3 regions of the Lysinibacillus sp. NPDC097162 genome follow, and region 3 is predicted to be linked to each of the others. Evidence: a T-box and tRNA genes for the amino acid it is inferred to sense, from the RefSeq annotation. Region 3 holds a T-box; the other regions hold tRNA genes.

Region 1 (4,861 bases), on a different contig from region 3:
GAAATTAATAAGAATCATAAATATAACATAGTATGCGATATTTTTAGAAAAGCAAAAATAGAAGGTTTTAAAATACAAGGAAAAGAAAATGATGATTTTTTATATGAATTTAAACAAAGTAAGAGTATTAATTTCAAAAATGATGACCAATTCATAAAATTAATTTTAGAATTTGATTACATAGGTTTAAAAGAATGGACTGAAGAGATTTCTGATGGCGTTGTAATAGAAGGTAATGAAATTTTATTTTTACAAAAAGCCTTTGCCTTATATAAAACTCAAAATTTTTATGAGGCATATAAGTTGTTAAAAAGGATATCTGACTCTACATTTTTTAATAAAAACTATATGTTATATTTTATTTCAGAATTTAATAGGGAAAATATCGGTAAACTAATTTCGACGAATATTTTTATATATATTAATGAAACTCTGAGAAATGAAATAAGAAATGAAGTTAAGAAAATAGATTTGGAAAATATTTATTTAAACTTACCTAAAGTATCTAGAAAGAATATAGAATTTTTAAGAGAAATTAATAACTTCAATTATATATATTCTACAATATATAAAGTTGCAAACTTATCAAAAAAAGTAGAAGAAGAGATGAATACGGTATTTGTTGGATTACCTAAAGAGGGGAAAATTCATGAACTGCAAAATGAAGTTGAGTTTTTTTGGGAATATATAAATTATAACTTTTTAATGGTTGAAAACTTCACAGAAGTACATGAAATTTACAAATATTATATTGAGGGGACTTTAAAGAGTATTTTGTTTTCTGAAGATACAATAGATAAAAATACTCTCTTTGGAATAGAAGGAGAGATTATTAAATTAAATGAATTGGATTATTTTTCTTTCTATCTAATGGTATCATTCTTCAAAAGCAAAGAACTTAAAAGTCTTTTTAAAAAACTAGATGTTGAAATTATTCCAATCAGAAATGAAGATTGTAATTATATTATTAGTAATTTTATCAATTTAATAAATTCTAAATATTCTAATGCAAATTCCGAGGTAAATAATAAGATAGATAATATATTAATTATATTGTCAAAAATTAATGTGGGAAAAGCTGAATTTAAGTTAATTATTGAAAATATGATTAGGTTAATTAATTCTAAAAAAGTGACAGAAGATAATATTGTAAACTTTGGAAACCTTATTGTTTCTGTATATAATCAATTCAAAGAAAATTTAGATGTTGAGAGCTTGGACGAACTCTTGAATTCATTATTAAGAAAAATTATTGAAGATAATAAAATATCTAATTCAAACAGATTTAATCAAATTATTGATAATATAGTAAATATAATCAAAAGTTTGAACCCTAAATACATTTCTGATAATTTACAGCTAATAAATATACTTACTGTTGGTCTTGATTTTTCTAATAGGCCTCTAAAAGGAGTAATAATTTCTGTATTTAAAATATTAAATAGTAATTTGAAGGTAAAAGTAAGACGAGCTATTAATAAGAAATTAAAGCAAGAATTTTGTATGGAACTTTATCATGATGCTTTAATGGAGGGAGTTATTAAAAGGAACTCAGAATATGAAGAATTACTAATTATTGAAATTGATAAAATAATAGAACGTAATAAATTTAAGACTATATATTCATTTCCTGACCCTATTGATAGAGTTTTAGAAATGACTGTTAACTTGTTGATTAATAACTTATTAATTAATCCAGCTTTGTTTAGTAAATATAAGGGGTTAAATGATAAGTTTGATTTATTTATAGATATAAATAACTTTGATTTTGAAAAGTTTAAGTTTGAATGGATAAGTGAGTTCTCTGATAGGATACATGAAAAAATATCAAAAGTAAGTGTGGCGAGAGATGTTATAAAAGAAAAATTTAAAAAACTTATAATGGAAGGAAATATTAGTAAGGAGTCGAAAATTATATATTTTAAGTATTACGATTAAATTTGTTCTTTTGAAGTTTTTATATATGGTTATTTAGCGAAGTGAAATTTAGGTATTAAAAGTGCAGTATTAAAGAACTTGTTGAGAAAGAGAAGTAGGCTTATCAGAAGGATATATTGATGGTATTATTGATTCAAAGATAATTTCGGTCTAAGAACGTAATTTGACCGAATCCCTAGTACGAATTGAATACGTCTCAAACGCATGGTATGACCGTGTTATCTCAGTAGCTCAGCAGGATAGAGCAACGGCCTTCTAAGCCGTCGGTCGGGGGTTCGAATCCCTCCTGGGACGCTAACCAAAGCCTTACAGCCTCAATGGTTGTAAGGCTTTTTATATTTATACATAGGTGTATATTTACGCTTTCGGTGCCCACGGAACCAGCCGCCGATACCATAATTTGATACTGAGTTTGAACCGTTTCAGCAATTTACCGACGTAAAGGCACGTCTTATATTCCACCACTTAGCATGACTAACATTATGGTGAAGGCGACTTGAAACGTGATTAGACGGATTTCTGACACGTTTATATACATCACAGAACTTTTGCTGACGTGCGAGAATTTACAGCCTAGTTGCAGATTGGCGACGGACGATTGGAGGAGAAGGAAAACCGAACGTTTTGGCGGAAGTTCATCACAAAGTTTACACGTATTAAATAGATGAAAAACGGTCTTTATTGCTGCATAGACTAAAAAACTAGAGACGGTTTCATTCGTCTCTAGTAATTTTTTAATATAAGCTTTCGTGATTTTGCATCATAAATCTCATAACCGATTTCAAAATTATGATCTTTTGTAACGGTCAATTTACAATAGTATGGAATTGATTTACCATATGCATCTAGTTCGGGGATATCGAAAAAGTCATATTGTTCTTCAGTTTCAATCATTTCAAAAGTTGCTGATGTTGAGCGTCCGATTGAATGAATTTCGATTGTACAATCTCCACTAATAACGTCGTAATCTTTTTGAATCACTGATTTTAGACTCGGTAGGGTCAAAGATAAAATTATAACACCTATTAGAAAGCCAAAAAGAGACTTAAACCCATCGAAAGAAATCAGCTTTTTGTCTTTATACATAAAAATTAATAATATAGCTTGCGAAATAACAAGCAATAATCCCATTGAGAGTCCTATGTAATACATTTCTTCGCTTCCTATGTAACTGCTGAGTATTTTCTAGTAACAAATTTAAAGTTTGCCCCACATATCTTATCGTTTTTTTTATGCCGAGGAAACAGGTGGATTATTCCACTAAATATATTCTTCACATCTTCTGATATAGAAAATAGGAAAGTATGTAACCTTCATTTCGTCTTTGTAAACTTGGCTAGTAACGATTTTTAGTCGATACTCGACGTATTTATCATCGAAGGAATAGTGACGCTAAAATGCATGGAATTTGATGCGAGTATTGTACGCAATTAGTTCGTAGGTATTTTGGCTTGTTTTATTGTAGTTGTTTTTACGAAACAGGTGAGTAATAAAAGCCGAAAAATCATCCGTATTATATAAATGAAGATAGTGCAGAGCAGTTATCTGAATAAACAACAAGCAGGCTACGGATTTCCTTAGCCTGCTTGCATATTTAAAAAGAGTAAAGTGATAATAATAACTTAAAATCAGTGATAGTAATCCAAACTAGTCGATGCATTTACAATATGGTTTGTTCAGAATTTGTTTAACAGACCTATGATAAGATGCGTAAGGGGCCGATAATAGAAATACAGGTGAAAGTCATATGGCCTAATGGATTTAATTTTAACAAACTGATAGTTTGATGTTATAAATAATTGTGTTCAAGTAGGGGATGCGTGATAGTGAAAAAAAATATTAGCATTACTGTGACCATTATCATGCTATTTATTATCGTATATTTTGTTGGCAATGGAGATTATTTTGTTAGTAGTAGTCAGCAGATTGCGCAAAATGGGATAGTTACGATTGAAGAAAAAGAACTACAAGAAAATACTATTTTAAAATTAGACGGAGAATGGTCGTTCTATCCAAATATCTTAATATCGTCAAGTGATTCATTTGATGCGTATGAGAGCGGAAAAATACTAATTGAGGTTCCGTCTACCTGGAATAGTTTTGTAGAGCCAAATAAGGAAGGACTTACTGTAGGAACATATCATGTTAAGATAAATGTACCAATTGAAGGGGAATATGGATTATACATTCGTTCAATTCACCAATCTAACCGTGTTTTCATAAATGGAGAAGTTGTAGGTGGAATGGGGAATCCGAGTGAAACCTTAAAGGACTTTAAGTTCGAAAATGATGATAAATATACGGTGTTTGCAAAAAGTGAGAATCAAATGCTTGATATTGTAATTCATGTCGGAAATTATAATTATCCAAAAGCTGGTATTACTTTTCCTATTGAGGTTGGAACAAAGGAAGCGATTCAAAGAGATTTTAGCATGAAAATTTTAGCAGAATCGTTTGTATGTATTGGTTATATTGTATTCGGTGCCATTTATATTATATCGTATAGTCAAAATCGGAAACGTAAAGAAGAATTGTTTTTGGGGTTATTCACTATATTATTCGGACTGTACATGTCGTTTACTAATGAAAAAATATTTTTACTAATTTTCCCTTATTTAAATATAAATGAACAATTGCGTTTACAATTAGGGATTTTACCACTTGTCGATGCTTGTTTAGCATTTTTTCTTTATTATTTGTATCCGGAGTTTATGAGGAAAAAAGCAATTTATATTATTAGTATTTTATTAGGTTTTCTTTTTTTGATATATGGGATTTACAACCCGATTACAAAAAACAGTATGATTATACCAATAGAAAATCTAGTTCTTTCAAAAATAATCTTTGCAGTAATTTTTATTCCTGTCGGGCTTTATAATGTGTTTGTGCTATTACGTGTGCTTATGAAAGGTGTAGAAGGTTC
Region 2 (4,861 bases), on a different contig from region 3:
ACGATTTCATATACAGCAGGTGACCATGTTGAAGCTATTCACAAGCATGTTGGAAATTCTTTTATTGATGCTATTTTAGTAAATGATGAACAGCTTCCGCACCCCGTTAAAGAGCTGTATAAAGAAGAATGTGCGGAGCCCGTAACATTTGATGTTGGTAAGCTGGAAAGTATGGGATTAGAGGTTATTAAACGTGATATTGCAACCATTCGACCAGATGGGACAGTTCGCCATAATTCTGCAAATGTAGCACAATGGCTTGTGGATTATGCAAAAATCTTACCGAAAAAGTAAGGAAGCCTACAATAGAGTCCTAAAGAATGCTTGTTGTATATGGTAAGATGAACATATACATAGAAATAAAGGTCGAAAGGAGGGCGTAATATGTCATTTGCTTCAGAAACGAAAAAAGAGCTGACGCAAGTAGAAGCGGACGATTATTGTATGAAAGCAGAAGTATCTGCTTTAATTCGTATGAATGGTTCATTATCTTTTGCTAACAAGCAACTTAGTTTAGACGTGCAGACTGAAAATGCTGCAATCGCTAGAAGGCTTTACACAATTATGAAGAAGTTGTACCCCTATAACGTCGAGCTACTTGTACGTAAAAAAATGCGTTTGAAAAAGAACAACGTTTATATATGTCGTGTGCGAGAAGGGGCGCGTGAGTTACTCATTGATTTAGCGATAATTTCGGATGATTTCCAATTCAATCACACGATTTCTAAAGAGCTTATTAAAAAGAGTGGCCATAAAAGAGCTTACTTACGTGGAGCATTTTTAGCAGGTGGCTCGGTAAATAACCCAGAAACGTCTGCCTATCACTTAGAAATTTATTCTTTGTATAAAGAACACGGTGAAGCATTAATGGATTTGATGAATGAATTTGAGTTGAATGCAAAAACAATTGAACGAAAGAAGGGCTTTGTGACATACTTAAAAGAAGCGGAAAAGATTTCCGATTTTTTAAACATTGTCGGAGCTCATCAAGCAATGATGAAATTTGAAGATGTTCGTATATTACGCGATATGCGAAATAGTGTTAATCGTATTGTAAACTGCGAAACAGCAAACTTGAATAAAACGATAGGCGCTGCACTACGCCAGGTAGAAAATATTCGCTTTATCGAAAATTCAGTAGGGCTGGATCAGCTGCCTGAAAAGCTTCGTGAAATTGCACGCTTACGTGTGGAATATCAAGATGTAACGTTAAAAGAACTTGGTGAAATGGTATCAAGTGGAACGGTTAGTAAATCAGGAGTTAACCATCGATTGCGTAAAATAGACGAAATAGCAGATGCATTAAGAAGAGGTGAAAAAATAGGCGGTTAAGCTTTCATACAAAAGACAGAAAGCTAGTGCAATCGCTTATTGTTCTTCTACTGCTAAGTGCGGTAATATAAAACTAATAGATGAACGGTAGTGAAGGAGAGAATTGCGAATGACTGAGAAAACAGTCCAGGTAAAATTAAAATTAGGACTACAAGCTAGACAAGCGGCGTTATTTGTACAGGAAGCAAATCGTTTTAGTGCTGATATTTTTCTTGAAAAAGACGAGAAAAAAGTAAATGCCAAATCCATTATGGGTGTAATGAGCTTAGCTATTGCTAAAGGTACAAAGGTTGTTTTAAGCAGTGAAGGTAGCGATGCAGAGCAAGCGGTTACATCATTAGCTGCTATTATTGAAAAAGAAGACTAAGCAAAGCCATGCTTAGCATATTAAAAACAAAAAAACCTCTAAGTCCACGTGACTTAGAGGTTTTTGATCTGCCGCCGTTGAATTCCGCTACGGGTGGATGCTTTCCTCGGACACACCGTAAGCCAAAACCCTCGTTAGCACGCGAATTGTTGCGTCTTACATTGCGTGTATTCCCAAAGCAGTCTAAGTAAATTTTCCCTTGGCAAGCTATTGGCTAGCATGGAAATTGTTTGAGAATTGTTTGCGTGCCTGGCACCTATAAAAAAACCGCTAAGTCGCATGGACTTAACGGTTTTTTCTAATTAGCGTTCGTTACGTACAAAAATATGGTCGATTAAGCCGTATTCTTTTGCGCGTTCAGCTGTCATGAAGTTATCACGGTCAGTATCTCTTGAGATGACTTCTAGTGGCTGACCAGTACGCTCAGATAAAATACCATTTAATTTTTCACGAAGGAATAAAATGCGTTTTGCAGCAATTTCAATTTCAGTCGCTTGACCTTGTGCACCACCAAGTGGTTGGTGAATCATTACTTCTGCATTTGGTAATGCATAGCGCTTACCAGGTTCACCAGCAGCAAGTAGGAAAGCACCCATTGATGCAGCCATACCAATACAAATTGTTTGTACTTTTGGCTTGATGAATTGCATTGTATCGTAGATTGCCATACCAGCTGTAATAGAACCACCTGGTGAGTTAATGTAAAGAGAAATGTCTTTATCTGGATCTTCTGCTTCTAAAAATAGAAGCTGCGCAACAATTGAGTTAGCAACGTTGTCATCAATTGCACTTCCTAATAGGATAATACGGTCTTTTAGTAGTCGTGAATAAATGTCATAAGCACGTTCACCACGACTTGTTTGTTCAATAACTGTAGGAATTAAATTCATGTTAAATCCTCCTTAAAAAGCTAAATTCGAATACTTTTACTGAAATCATCCATTATATTTCAGTTGTAACCTTATCATACACATTATAGTCAGGGAAGGTCAAATATTAACGCTGATATTAAGAAATTAAATCCATAATAAAAATTAATATTTATAGTTGAATTATGGGCAATACGTTTGTATAATAGAAAGGTCGTAAGTTAAAGTACAGTACACTATTTTGTAGGTATGCTTCTACAATGAGGATTATCTACATGATGCTTTACCGTAAAGCCTAAGAGTGAGTACTTTTTTTTTATGTTCAATTGCCCTCGTGGTGTAATGGATAACACGTAAGATTCCGGTTCTTGCACTGGGGGTTCGATTCCCTCCGAGGGCGCCATTTACTGATTTATTGATTTACTTTTATAGCTCGATTCTCCTAATAAGTAGCTTAGCAGCCTTCTTAGTGGAGAAAGAGAGGAATATGGTGGAAATCTGTCCCTTAGGCACTATTCCCATATTTATTCCTTTCTAAACCATCAAAAGCAAGAACTCCAAAAAGTTTTTTAGTGAACATACTGATCGTGAGGCTAGCATGCTAGCCCAAAAGAAGAATCCTATCTGAGGGGATTCTTTTTTTGTGGGCAAAAATATCTAAATTTAGCATAAAAATCATCTTAGAATTGCATAAGTATACATTTTAAGACATAGATATTGTTTTTATTACATAATTTCTCTTCGTTCTGTATAGTAAAATTCATTATTATGAAAAAATAATCACTTTTATGCGAAATCGTATTGTATATCAACTCTATTGACACTATAATTGACCTAATAGTCTAACATTTCCGAATTGATAAAAATGAATTAGTCGGAAAATATTAATCGTTTAGGGGGAAAAATTATGAAAAAACGTTTTTGGACGTTATTGATGATTGTAGCAGCATTTACGCTTGTGCTAGTTGGCTGTGGTGCAAAAGATGATGCATCATCTGGCGACGCAGGTTCTGGTGGCGGCGGCAAGGATAAAGTTTATAAGGTAGGTACAGAGGCTACTTTTGCACCATTTGAATCAATTGACGATAAAGGGAATATTGTAGGATTAGATGTCGATATTTTGCAAGCGATTGCAGACGAAATGGGCATTAAAGTAGAATGGGAAAACATTGGTTGGGAGCCTGTATTCCAAACAATTAAAAATGGTGAAACAGACATCGGTGCATCGGGTATTACTATTAATGAAGAACGTAAGGCTTCATTTGATTTTACAGAGCCATATTATGAATCTCAATTATTAATCGTAGTTAAAGAGGATTCGGATATTACTTCATTAGCAGATTTAAAAGATAAAAAGATTTCAGTACAAATAAATGCAACTGGTCATATGGCTGCAAAAAAATTACAAGGTGATGCAAGCACAAACATTATGGCATTCGAAAGCCAACCTGTTGCTATTCAAGAAATGTTAAACGGTAACGTTGATGCAACAATTGGTGATAATGCAGTTATTTATGAATATATTAAAGCTAACCCAAAAGCAAAACTTAAAGTAATTGAAGATGATGCATTTGAAAAAGAATACTACGGCTTTATGGTGAAAAAAGGCAATACGGAATTATTAAACCTATTAAATGAAGGTCTACAAAAAATTAAAGACAATGGTAAATTAAAAGAAATTACTGGTAAGGACTTTAAGTAATGGATGATGCCGTTAGCCTAATCATGCTAGCGGCACATTTGATTTATTAGCGTATTTAGTAGAGAAATTGATAGGGAAAGTAGGGGTTCTAATGGACATCTTTGATTTACGCTGGGACATAGTTTGGAACTACCGTGATATGTTTATCCGTGGTATTGGTATAACAATCATCTTAACGCTCAGTGGTTATTTTGGTGGTATTATTTTAGGCTTACTGTTAGGTTTAGGGAAAGTATCTAAAAATAAGTTTATTTACTGGCCATGTAAACTATATGTAGATTTATTCCGTGGAACACCAATGCTAGTGCAAATTTTATTAATTCATCTAGCGGTTATCCCAACGATTTTTGGCCATTCATTAGGATATATGGTGTCAGGTATTACCGCACTAGTATTAAACTGTGCAGCCTATAATGCAGAAATATTCCGTGCGGGTATTCAAAGCATTGATAAAGGACAAATGGAAGCAGCGCGTTCGCTTGGCCTAACACACAATCAAGCGATGAAAAAAGTTATTTTACCACAGGCTTTTAGACGTATGATTCCACCGCTTGGTAATGAATTTATTGCATTATTAAAAGACTCTTCTTT
Region 3 (4,861 bases):
AGTAGGTTTAAAGGTGCCGATGATTCGCCAAGAAGATCCTGTTCCAGCTACAGCAGCTGAAATTGTAGCGACATATGAAAAGACAGCTAATAGTATTAAAGAGGAAGCTGCCAAGCTTTCAAATGAAGACTTACTGGAGGAAGTGAACGGTTTTAACGGACCAATCCCTCGAGGTATATTATTACGCAAACTAATTGACCACCAAACACACCATCGTGGCCAAATGACTGTATTATTACGTCAAGCTGGCTTACCAGTACCAGGTGTACTTGGACCAACGAAAGAAATGCAAAAATAGTATCAGGCGGCAAATACATGATGTATTTGCCGTTTTTTTTTTTATGTTTATAATTAAAAACCTCCCCCAAGCGAGTGGGGGAGGTTTTATTTAAGAATGGATTAGTTTAAGCCTTGGCTATCTTTCCACTCTAAAAACTCATCGTATGTTAATTGTTTGTCTAAAATTGAACCATCTTCACGGATTTCAATGACACGGTTTGCAATCGTTTGAATGAACTGATGGTCATGAGAAGTGAAAATCATGGCACCTTTGAAGCGAATTAAGCCTTCATTTAGTGCTTGGATTGATTCAAGGTCAAGGTGGTTTGTTGGTTCATCTAGTAAAATAACATTGGCTGTTGCTAGCATCATTTTTGAAAGCATACAACGTACTTTTTCTCCCCCAGATAATACAGAAGGGGATTTTTTCACTTCTTCACCAGAGAATAGCATACGACCTAAGAAACCACGTAGGAAGCTTTCTGTTTCATCGTCAGGTGAATATTGACGAAGCCATTCTACTAATGATTTTTCTGAACCTTCAAAGTATTTATCATGATCGTTTTCGAAATAGCTTTGAGATGTTGTAACACCCCATTTAAATGTACCAGCATCAGCTTCTTTATCTTCCATTAAAATATCAAGAAGTGCTGTTTTAGCCATAGGGCTACCAAGTAAAACGATTTTATCATCTTTATTCATTGAGAAACGAATGTCTTTAAATAACGTTTGACCGTCTTGACTTGCTGTAAGACCATCAACTGTTAATACATCATTACCGATTTCGCGGCCGATTTGGAAGTTGATGAATGGATATTTACGGCTAGAAGGTCTAATGTCATCAAGCTCGATTTTATCCAACATTTTTTTACGTGATGTTGCTTGTTTTGACTTTGACGCATTGGCAGAGAAACGAGCGATAAACGCTTGTAATTCTTTAATTTTTTCTTCTTTTTTAGAATTTTGGTCTTGCGCCATTTTTTGTGCTAATTGAGAAGATTCATACCAGAAATCATAGTTACCCACATATAATTGGATTTTTGAGAAATCAAGATCCGCGATATGTGTACATACTTTGTTTAAGAAGTGACGGTCATGGGATACGACGATAACTGTATTTTCAAAGTTAATTAGGAATTCTTCTAACCACTGAATCGCTTTTAAGTCAAGGTGGTTGGTAGGCTCATCCAGTAATAATACATCTGGTTGACCGAATAATGCTTGTGCTAATAATACTTTGACTTTGTCAGAACCTTCAAGATCACCCATTAACATATAGTGAAGATCATCTGAGATGCCTAAACCGTTTAATAATGTTGCTGCTTCTGATTCAGCTTCCCAACCGTTTAGCTCCGCAAATTCACCTTCTAATTCAGCAGCACGCATGCCATCTTCATCAGAGAAATCTTCTTTTGCATAAATAGCATCTTTTTCATTTTTCACATCATACAGGCGTTTGTTACCCATAATAACAGTATCAAGCACTGTATGCTCATCGTATTCAAAGTGATTTTGTTTAAGGACAGATAAACGTTCGTCCTTACCCATTGATACATTTCCTTCTTGTGCTTCAATTTCACCAGAAAGAATTTTTAGGAATGTTGATTTTCCTGCCCCATTTGCCCCGATTAAACCGTAGCAATTTCCAGGGTTGAATTTTATATTTACGTCTTCAAATAGTTTACGATCGCCATAGCGAAGACCTACATTACTTACTTGAATCATGCAAGTTCCTCCTTTTTTCACAATGGCTTTAGTATATCATGAAATATGTTCCATAGTCTATAAACATTATGACATCAACGTTTACCGATAATAGTAATGTATCTAATAGTGCAATCACTAGTACAAGTCGTTGATTATCACTGAATAAAGATACAAATATTCATTTTAGAAGAAAAAATAATGTTGAAGTTGACTTTCAAGATTGGATAATATAGAATATTCCAAAATCAATAGTTGCTAAATTCTGTGAAAAAGAAAGTAATTCATTTTGTGCTGCTAAGCGAATTAGGGATGGTGGAAGCCTAATGCAGACCGTATGAATGAAACGCACTTTGGAGAAGTTTCTCGAAATGTCAGTAGAGAATATCGGGGAGTCACCTCGTTAACAATAGAAAGTGGTCATAATGATGGCAACTAGAGTGGTACCACGGGAATCTATGCTCTCGTCTCTTATTGAGACGAGGGCTTTTTTTTATTTTGTAAAAGGGGGAAATGGACAAATGAATTCACAAATTGCGAAAAGTATTGCTATAGCGCTCAAATATCAAGTGAAAGTAGAAGAGATTGAAAAATTACTTGAAAAACCTAAACATGTAGACCTTGGTGATTTTTCATTACCATGTTTTAAACTGGCTAAAGAGCTTGGAAAATCTCCTCAAATAATTGCATCTGAAATTCAAAAAAATTTAACGTGTGATTTGATTCAGTCGATTGAAATAGTTGGCGGATATATCAATTTATTTTTAAATCAACATATCATTACACAACAAATACTAAGCAAAATAATGAAAGAACAAAAATTATATGGAGCGAGCCCAATAAATAAAGGCAACGTTGTGTTCGATTTTTCTTCTCCAAATATTGCGAAGCCTTTTTCAATGGGTCATTTGCGCTCAACGGTCATTGGGAATGCACTCGCCAATATCGCTGAGAAAAATGGCTATAATGCCATTCGCATTAATCATTTGGGGGACTGGGGAACACAGTTTGGAAAACTAATTGTTGCTTATAGACATTGGGGAAATCAACAGACAATTAAAGCTGCACCTATTAAAGAATTATTGAAAATTTATGTGAAGTTTCATGAAGAAGCGGAAAAAGATTCTACTCTAATTGAGCAAGCGCGAGCTGCATTTAAATCGTTAGAGGATAAGGATGATGAGGCACTTAAGCTTTGGCAATGGTTTAGAGATGTTTCATTGGAAGAATTCATAACACTTTATCAGCTTCTTGGAATTAAATTTGATGCTTACGATGGTGAAGCTTTCTATAATGATAAAATGCAAAATGTAGTAAATGAATTACAAACAAAAGGGTTGCTGACATTATCAGAAGGTGCTTATGTTGTTGAATTAGAGGAAATGCCGCCTTGTATCATTACTAAAACAGACGGCGCGACACTTTATGCAACACGTGATTTAGCAGCTGCCTTTTATCGCATACAACAGTATCATCCTAAAAAAATATTTTATATTGTAGGACATGAACAAACACTGCATTTTAAACAGTTATTTAATGTGGTGGAGAAAATGGGTTATGAATGGGCAAAAGATTTAAGTCATGTAGCTTTTGGGATGATCTTAAAAGACGGCAAAAAAATGTCAACGCGTAAAGGCAAGGTTGTTTTACTCAATGACGTATTGACTGAAGCTATAGAGACGGCAAAACAAAATATCCAATTGAAAAATCCAAATTTACAAAATAAAGAAGAGGTTGCTAAGGAAGTAGGTGTCGGTGCAGTTATTTTCAATGATTTAAAAAATTATCGCTTACATGATATTGATTTTTCAATTGAGCAAATGCTGCACTTTGAAGGAGAGACAGGTCCATATATTCAATACACGTATGCTCGTATTTTCTCAATTTTAGATAAAGCTGATGTTCAACTTGAGGAAATGACTTATCAATCATTAGGTGTGCAGGCATGGCCAGTCATTCTATTACTAGAACAATTTCCTCGAGTTGTTACAAATGCTTATGAACAAGCGGATCCGTCATTAGTTGCTAAATATGCATTACAATTAGCACGCGCCTTTAATAAATATTATGCTAATAATAAGATTTTATCGAATGATGATCTACAAAGTTCTCGTTTAACTTTATGTCATTGTGTAGCAATCATGCTAGAAGAATCGTTAGCACTTTTAGGCATTAGTGCACCAAAAAATATGTAATGTTGTTTGTATTATAATGCACAGCGTTATTTTCTTGAACTGAGCAATTTTATATGTAATTTACCGAAATATTGACGATATGCAGAAAAAATGGTAAAAATAATATAAGAAATCAGATGTCTGACAACGACGGAAGTTAATCAAGTGCTGGTTGAAAGAGAAATAATGAATTTGGCGTGAAGAAAGGTATTAATCGCATGAATAATAAACAATGGACGACTTCAATAGTATTTGCTGTTGTCAGTATATTTTTCGTTGCCCTCAATATGCGACCTGCTGTAACAGGGATTGGCCCCTTGTTTAATGTGTTAATAGAGTCGCTACAAGTATCCAATACACAAATGAGTTTACTGACATCCATTCCAGTGTTCTGTATGGGACTATTTGCACCATTGGCTGTCCCGCTACAAAGACGTCTTGGTACGAAGTCTGCTATTGCACTGCTTTTAGCCCTGCTTGCCCTAGCTAATGGATTACGATTGATAAAAGAAAGCTATGCATTGCTAGTCGTGACAAGTTTTGTAGCAGGATTTGTAATTGCTATTATCGGTCCGATGCTAAATGCATTTATTAAAGAAAAATTTCCTAGTCGATTTACTACAGTTGTTGGAGTATATTCTTTTGGCATCGGGACAGGTGCAACATTAAGTGCGGCATTAACGGTATCATTTTATAATGGTTTT

The links. The T-box of region 3 lies ahead of argS (arginine--tRNA ligase). A T-box ahead of a tRNA ligase gene usually reads a tRNA of that ligase, here a tRNA-Arg.
Region 1: it encodes a tRNA-Arg, which carries the amino acid that the T-box ahead of argS (arginine--tRNA ligase) is inferred to sense. The anticodon was not compared.
Region 2: it encodes a tRNA-Arg, which carries the amino acid that the T-box ahead of argS (arginine--tRNA ligase) is inferred to sense. The anticodon was not compared.

What each region holds. Positions count from the first base shown of each region.
Region 1 is NZ_JBIWDT010000003.1:328,613-333,473, forward strand. It holds gene ACIQXW_RS16225 (SIR2 family protein) at 1-1,938, shown strand, start outside; tRNA gene ACIQXW_RS16230 (tRNA-Arg) at 2,160-2,232, shown strand; gene ACIQXW_RS16235 (hypothetical protein) at 2,662-3,090, opposite strand; gene ACIQXW_RS16240 (hybrid sensor histidine kinase/response regulator) at 3,765-4,861, shown strand, end outside.
Region 2 is NZ_JBIWDT010000004.1:123,570-128,430, forward strand. It holds gene ACIQXW_RS17340 (gluconeogenesis factor YvcK family protein) at 1-294, shown strand, start outside; gene whiA (DNA-binding protein WhiA) at 385-1,332, shown strand; gene ACIQXW_RS17350 (HPr family phosphocarrier protein) at 1,442-1,699, shown strand; gene clpP (ATP-dependent Clp endopeptidase proteolytic subunit ClpP) at 2,002-2,589, opposite strand; tRNA gene ACIQXW_RS17360 (tRNA-Arg) at 2,897-2,971, shown strand; gene ACIQXW_RS17365 (basic amino acid ABC transporter substrate-binding protein) at 3,476-4,270, shown strand; gene ACIQXW_RS17370 (amino acid ABC transporter permease) at 4,362-4,861, shown strand, end outside.
Region 3 is NZ_JBIWDT010000001.1:1,486,347-1,491,207, reverse strand. It holds gene ACIQXW_RS07455 (DinB family protein) at 1-298, shown strand, start outside; gene ACIQXW_RS07450 (ABC-F family ATP-binding cassette domain-containing protein) at 400-2,004, opposite strand; T-box leader at 2,242-2,458, shown strand; gene argS (arginine--tRNA ligase) at 2,505-4,178, shown strand; gene ACIQXW_RS07440 (MFS transporter) at 4,376-4,861, shown strand, end outside.